Regions from separate parts of the Micromonospora sp. NPDC050187 genome, predicted to be linked through region 1. Evidence: riboswitches for the same ligand, from Rfam matches in the RefSeq annotation. Region 1 holds a riboswitch; the other holds the start of a gene.
What was found. A riboswitch is a leader RNA that binds a small molecule or an ion and turns the genes downstream of it on or off. The one in region 1 is predicted to bind cobalamin.

Region 1 (3,234 bases):
ACCAGGATCGGGGTGGCCCAGGCCAGTGCGGACCAGTCGACCCGGGCCAGCGAGCCGGAGAGCCAGAAGGTGATGCTCTGGGTGGCGTGCGGTTCGGCGACCCAGATGATGACGAACGAGGTCGCGGCGGCACAGAGCTGGGCGACGGCCACCCCGGCGAGCACCACCCGGGTGGGCTCCAGTGCCCCGCGCAGGCCGGCCACCGTGATCACCACCACGAACGCGGCGAGCGCGCCGACCAGCGCACCGCCGGTCAGCGAGGCGATCCCGCCGCCGAGCCCGACGACGAGGACCGCGACCGCGCCGAGCGACGCCCCGGAGGAGATCCCGAGCAGGTAGGGGTCGGCCAGCGGGTTGCGGGTGACGGTCTGCATCACCGCGCCGACCGCCGCCAGCCCCGCCCCGACCACCGCCGCGCCGAGCACCCGGGGCAGTCGCAGCCGCCAGACGATGTGCTCGCGCAGCAGCGGCACGTCGGAGTGGACCAGGCCCAGCCGGTCGCCGACCACCGTCCACACGGTACGGATCGAGATGTCGGCCGGACCGAGGGTGACCGCCGCGCCGACCGAGGCCACCAGAGCCACCACCAGCCCGGCCACCAGCAGGGCCGGGCCGGTCGGGTGGCGGGCCCGGACCCCCGCCGGGGCGGGCACGGTCGGGGCGGTGGCGGTGGTCAGCGTCCGGTCCCGTCGGGGAGCCCGGCGACGCCCTCGGCGAGCGCCTCGACACCGAGCACGATCCGCACCCCGGCCGAGGTGGACGAGAACGGGATGACCACGAACCGCTGGCCCGCCACCGCCCCGAGGTGCCGCAGGGTGGCGTGGCCGGTCAGGAAGGCCCGCTTCGCGGCGGCGGTGTCCCAGGTCGCGTCGACCAGCACGATCACGTCGGGGTCGCGGTCGGCGACGGTCTCCCAGCCGCTGTCCGCCCACGCCCCGGTCAGGTCGGCGAAGGCGTTGGTGACGCCGACCGCCGACATGATCATCCCGGGGCCGCCACAGCATGCTCCCACGCTCGGCGCGTCGGTGCCCGCGTCCCACCAGAGCACGGAGAGCTCCGCGGCGTCGTCGATCCGGCCCGCGGCGGCGGTGAGCCGGGTCCGGTGGTCGGCGATGAGCTTCTCGGCCCGCTCCGGCACCCCGAAGACGGCCGCGATGTCGCGGATCTCGGTGAACACGTGGTCGATGGTGAGCTTCGCCGGCCGGTGCGGCGCCGGGCAGCCGGCCGGGGAGAGGTACGAGCCGACGCCGAGTTTCGCCAGTTCGGCCCGGTCACCGGCCCCCTCGTCGCCGAAGGCGCTCTGGAAGGAGCCGTAGACGAAGTCCGGCTCCGCCTCCAGCAGCTTCTCCCGGGCCGGGTACTCCTTGGCCAGCACCGGCACCCTTGCGTACGCGTCGGCGTACTCGGGCAGGATCGCGTCGTCCAGGTACGCCGTGCCGGCCATCCGGTCGGCCAGACCCAGGGCCAGCATGATCTCGGTGGCCGGCTGGTTCATGGTCACCGCCCGCTTCGGCGGGCCGGCCACGGTGACCGGCGTGCCGCAGTTGGTCACGCTCACCGGGGCGGCCGACGTCGGGGCGGTCGCGGGGTCGTCGTCCGCGCCGGCGCACCCGCCGATCAGGAGGACCAGGGCGGTCAGGGGCGCGGCAGCGCGCCGGGACAGGGTGGACCAGACAGCACGTTCGCGCATCGGGAATCGCCTTCCAGCACCTCGTGGACGGTTCGTCACAGTGCCGTGGCCGGTCTCCTGGCTGACGGGTGGTGCGTCCGTGGCCGGCCTTCCCAGGCGTACCTACGCCCAGTGGCCTCTTTGACGACGAGGGTCGCGGACTTCCCGATCACAGTGGCGAGGGCCGCGCCGGCATCTCACCGGCTTCCCGAGCACCACGGCAGCGTCACCCTAGCCGCCGGTCATCGAGGGTGTCACGGTGACGAACACCACGCCGATGATCGACATATGGGTCCACAGCCGACGACCGGCGCGCCGGATGCCACAGCGGACGCCGGCCACGTGGCGGCAGGGCGTACCGGCGGGCAGCGGGCACCGAGCGGCCGGACCGGGCTGGACGCCCGGTCCGGATCAGCGGCCGGTCAGCGCGCGGAGCAGGCTGCGGATGGCGTCGCGCAGGTCGACGCGGCTCTCCTCGGTGCCGGGGGTGGGGGCGCTCAGCCCGCCGGTGCCGACCAGCCGGTCGAAGAGCAGACCGTCGACGAAGGCGAGGAACTGGTCGCCCTGCCGGTCGGGGTGCGCCGCACCGGCCCGGGCGAGGATGTCGCGGGCCTGTTCCCGCATGACGGTGCCGTGCTCGAGGATCTGCCGCAGCTCGTGGTGGTGGGTGGCCTCCAGTTGGCAGGAGTACCGGGCCAGGACCCGGTCGCGGCCGGTGCTGAGCCAGGTGTCGAACAGCGCGGCGATGCCGGCGGCGAGGCGGTCGAGGTCGGCCGGGGTGAGCGGCGGCCGTTCTCCGGCGGGTGCGTCGACCGGTAGCCGGCGGGCGGCGAAGTCGACGCGGTTCAGGTCGACCAGACGCTGCACCACCGCCTCCACCAGGGCGCGGCGGGTCCTCAGGTACGCCGATGTGGTGCCGGCCGGCACCTCGGCCCGGGCGTCGACCGCGCGGTGGGTGAGCCCACGCATCCCCCGCTCGGCGATCAGCGCGATGGCGGCGTCCGCCAGCAGTTCCACCCGTTTTGCCCGACCCGTCACTGCGTCCCCTCACTGGCCGTATGGTCGCCGTAGTATGAACTTCTACACCTGTAGAAAGGCGGAGGATGAGGGGACACCGGGCGGTGGTGGTCGGTGGTGAGGCGCTGCCGGCGGACACGCTGCACGGCGGCGCGGAGGTGCACACCGTCCGCACGGACGACGAGGGCGCAGAGGTCGACGTGCGCCGTACCGGTGGATCACAGACCCTCCGCGCCGACCTGGTCGTCGGCGCGGACGGGCTGCGCAGCGTCGTGCGGACCCGCCTCTGGCCGGAAACCCCGCCACCGGTGTACGCCGGCACCACCGCCTGGCGGGCGGTGGTCGAGTGGCCGGTGCCGGTGGCGGCGTCGGTCACCTGGGGGCCGGGGACGGAGTTCGGCATGGCGCCGGTCGGCGACGGCCGGGTCTTCTGGTTCGGCGGGCTCACCTGTCCGCCCGGGGAGCGGGCCGGCGACGAGATGGCCGAGGTACGCCGGATCTTCGGGTCCTGGCACGCCCCGATTCCGGAGCTGCTCGCCGCGACCGCG
Region 2 (3,234 bases), on a different contig from region 1:
GACCCGCCCCGCCTGGCTGTTCCGACTCACCCAGGGCCTGCACGTGACGCTCGGCATCGTGTTGGTCCCGGTGGTGGTGGCGAAGCTCTGGTCGGTGGTGCCCAAGCTGTTCGACTGGCCGCCGGCCCGCTCGGTGGCCCAGGTACTCGAACGGCTGTCGCTGCTGCTGTTGGTGGGCGGAATCCTCTTCCAGACGGTCACCGGACTGCTCAACATCCAGTACGCGTACCTGTTCGGGTTCGACTTCTACACCGCGCACTGGTACGGCGCCTGGATCTTCACCGCCGCCCTGGTCACGCACGTGGCGATCAAGCTTCCTCGGATGATCTCCGCGCTGCGGGGCCCGAGCATGGCGCGTACCACGCTGGGGGAGACCAGGCCGGAGCCGGCGGATCCGGACGGGCTGGTAGCCCGACGGCCCGGCCCGGCGACGATGAGCCGGCGTGGTGTTCTCGCCCTGACCGGGGGCGGCGCGTTGCTGTTGGCGGCGCTGACCGTCGGGCAGACCATGGACGGAGTGCTGCGCAGGACCGCGCTGCTGCTACCCCGGGGCCGGCAGCCCGACGAAGGACCGAACGGATTCCCGGTCAACCGGACCGCGGCCGCGGCCGGTGTCCGACCCGCCGACACCGGGGCCGAGTGGCGGCTGACGGTGCGCGGCGGCGACCGCACGGTGGAGGTGGACCGCGGCGGCCTGCTCGCGATGACGCAGCACACCGCAGACCTGCCGATCGCCTGCGTCGAGGGCTGGTCGACGGAGCAGACCTGGACCGGGGTGCGGCTACGGGACCTCGCCGCTCTGGTCGGCGCGCCCGACAACGCCCTGGCGAGGGTCGAGTCGTTGGAACGGGTCGGGCTGTTCCGTCGGGCCCGGTTGCAGGCCAACCAGGTCCGCCACCCCGACTCGCTGCTCGCCCTGCGGGTCAACGGGGTCGACCTCTCGGCCGATCACGGCTACCCCGCGCGGATCATCGTGCCGGCGCTGCCCGGCGTGCACTGCACGAAGTGGGTCCGGAGAATCACCTTCGAGGAACGGCCCGATGACTGAGTTCCGGCGTGGCTACGGTGCCGCGCCCTGGCACCTGCTGCTCCTGCTCGGCTGCTTCGCGCTGACCGGCTGGATAGCGCTGCGGCTGTCCGGGGAGCCGACTGCGGGCCGGATGCTGCTCTGGTTCCTCGGCGCGGTCATTGTCCACGATCTGCTCCTGTTCCCGGTCTACGCACTGGTCGATCGGACGCTGCGTGCCGTGATGGGCCGTCCGGACCGCCGCTCTGCGCTGAACCACGTACGGGTGCCCGCGCTCGCCTCCGGGTTGCTCCTGCTGGTCTACCTTCCCGGCATCCTCGGACTCGGCGGGGACACCTACACGGCCGCGACCGGCCTGATCCCGCAGCCGCTGCTGGCCCGCTGGCTGGCGGTCAGCGCGGCGATCTTCGCCGTCAGCGCGATCGTCTACGCGCGCCGGTGGGCACGGCTCGGCCGTTCCGGATGACCGCGATCGCGGACGTGGCGCAGGACACAGTCGACAGTCCTATGCGGATCACAGCATGCCCTTGCTAGGGTCAGCCCGCGACGTGTGAGGGAAGCCGGTGTGAATCCGGCATGGTCCTCGCCACTGTGACCGGTCAGTGATCCCCGAGTAGGCCACTGGGCGCAAGCCTGGGAAGGCCGGGGCGAACGTTGATCCGGAAGTCAGGATACCTCCACTCGTACTCATCGGCGATGATCTACGAAGGATGGATCAGATGCACACCTCCTCGTCCGGTGCTCGCGCGTCAACCGCTGTCTGCCTGGTTGCGCTTCGAACGACGCTCCCGTCGGAGTCGGCCCCGGAGCCGCTGAGTTGCCTGCACGGTGGGCTGTCCTGACTGCTGTGGGGCGCCCGTTGCGCCCAGCGCGGTGCTGTCCGCCCGTGTGTCTTCTCGGGTCCGCGATTCCTTCACCCTGCCGCCGGTCGGTCCCTGCGGCAGACCGTTGCGGGCTCCACCTTCGCCCGAGCAAGGAGCTTGTGACGTGAACAGACGCAGCGACCACGCGGGGAGGGCCGCCGACCGGCGCGCGTTGCTCAAGAGTGTGCTGTCCGGCGCTGTGCTGCTCGGTGTGCCCGGACTGACCGGATGCCAGACGCAGGAACCGACGGCAGCGCAGGGCGGGGCACCCCGCCGTGGCGGGAACCTGCGGGTCGTCACCTCGGGGGCAAGCACCACCGACGACGTGCTCGACCCGCATCTGGCCGGGTCGTGGGGCGGTGGAGCGGTGGCGAAGAACATCTTCGACAAGTTGGTCGCCTACAACGACGACCTGACCCTGCGCCCCCGGTTAGCCGAGCGTCTGGAGCCGAACGCCGACGGCACGGTCTGGCGGATCGTGCTGCGTAAGGGCGTGCTCTGGCATGACGGCAAGCCGCTGACCGCCGATGACGTCCTCTGGAGCGTCAAGCGGATCATCGACCCGGCGAACAAGCTACCGGCCGCCGCCGACCTCGCCATGGTCGACCTCGCCGGATCCCGCCGCGTCGACGACCTGACGGTGGAGTTGCGCATGAAGCAACCGATGGCCGACCTCGGGGCGCTACTGGCAGGCTGGTACGTCTACGTGATCCAGAACGGCACCACCAGCTTCGACCGGACGCACCCGCCCGTCGGCACCGGCCCGTTCCGGTTCGACAGCTGGACGCCGGGCGAACGAACCCGTCTGGTGCGCAACGACCGGTACTGGGAGCCGGGAAGACCCTACGTCGACAGCGTGGAGATCCTCCTCGCTGCGGACGCTGACGCCCGACTCAACGTGTTCCTCTCCGGGCGGGCCGACGTCGTGCACCAGTTGTCCCACGTGCAGGCCAAGGCCCAGCAGGGCAACCGGAAACTCGGTATTCGTCAGTCACCGGTCGGGACCATGCACGCGTTCAACATGCTCATCGACCGCGAACCGTTCGACGACCCCAGGGTGCGCGAGGCGTTGAAGCTGACGGTGGATCGCAAGGCCATCGTCGACGCGGTGTTGTTCGGCTACGGCGAGGTCGGCAACGACCTGTACGGCAAAGGCGCACCGAACTACGCCGACTCGATCCCGCAGCGACCCCACGACCCTCAGCGCGCGCGGGCGCTGCTCCGCGAGGCCGGCAAGGAGAACCTGAGAGTCACCCTGCACACCGCCGATGTCACTCCCGGGTACGTGCAGGCGGCGCTGCTCTTCGCCGAGCAGGCCAAGCAGGCGGGCATCACCATCGAGGT

Region 2: linked by a shared signal. The riboswitch ahead of ACIBJE_RS24815 (ABC transporter substrate-binding protein) and the one ahead of ACIBJE_RS09045 (ABC transporter substrate-binding protein) in region 1 are both predicted to bind cobalamin.

What each region holds. Positions count from the first base shown of each region.
Region 1 covers NZ_JBITJH010000004.1:257,013-260,246, reverse strand. Annotated here, with positions in the region: gene ACIBJE_RS09050 (FecCD family ABC transporter permease) at 1-653, opposite strand, end outside; gene ACIBJE_RS09045 (ABC transporter substrate-binding protein) at 674-1,690, opposite strand; cobalamin riboswitch at 1,720-1,904, opposite strand; gene ACIBJE_RS09040 (TetR/AcrR family transcriptional regulator) at 2,081-2,686, opposite strand; gene ACIBJE_RS09035 (FAD-dependent monooxygenase) at 2,773-3,234, shown strand, end outside.
Region 2 covers NZ_JBITJH010000019.1:53,276-56,509, reverse strand. Annotated here, with positions in the region: gene ACIBJE_RS24825 (molybdopterin-dependent oxidoreductase) at 1-1,048, shown strand, start outside; gene ACIBJE_RS24820 (hypothetical protein) at 1,041-1,493, shown strand; cobalamin riboswitch at 1,581-1,704, shown strand; gene ACIBJE_RS24815 (ABC transporter substrate-binding protein) at 2,015-3,234, shown strand, end outside.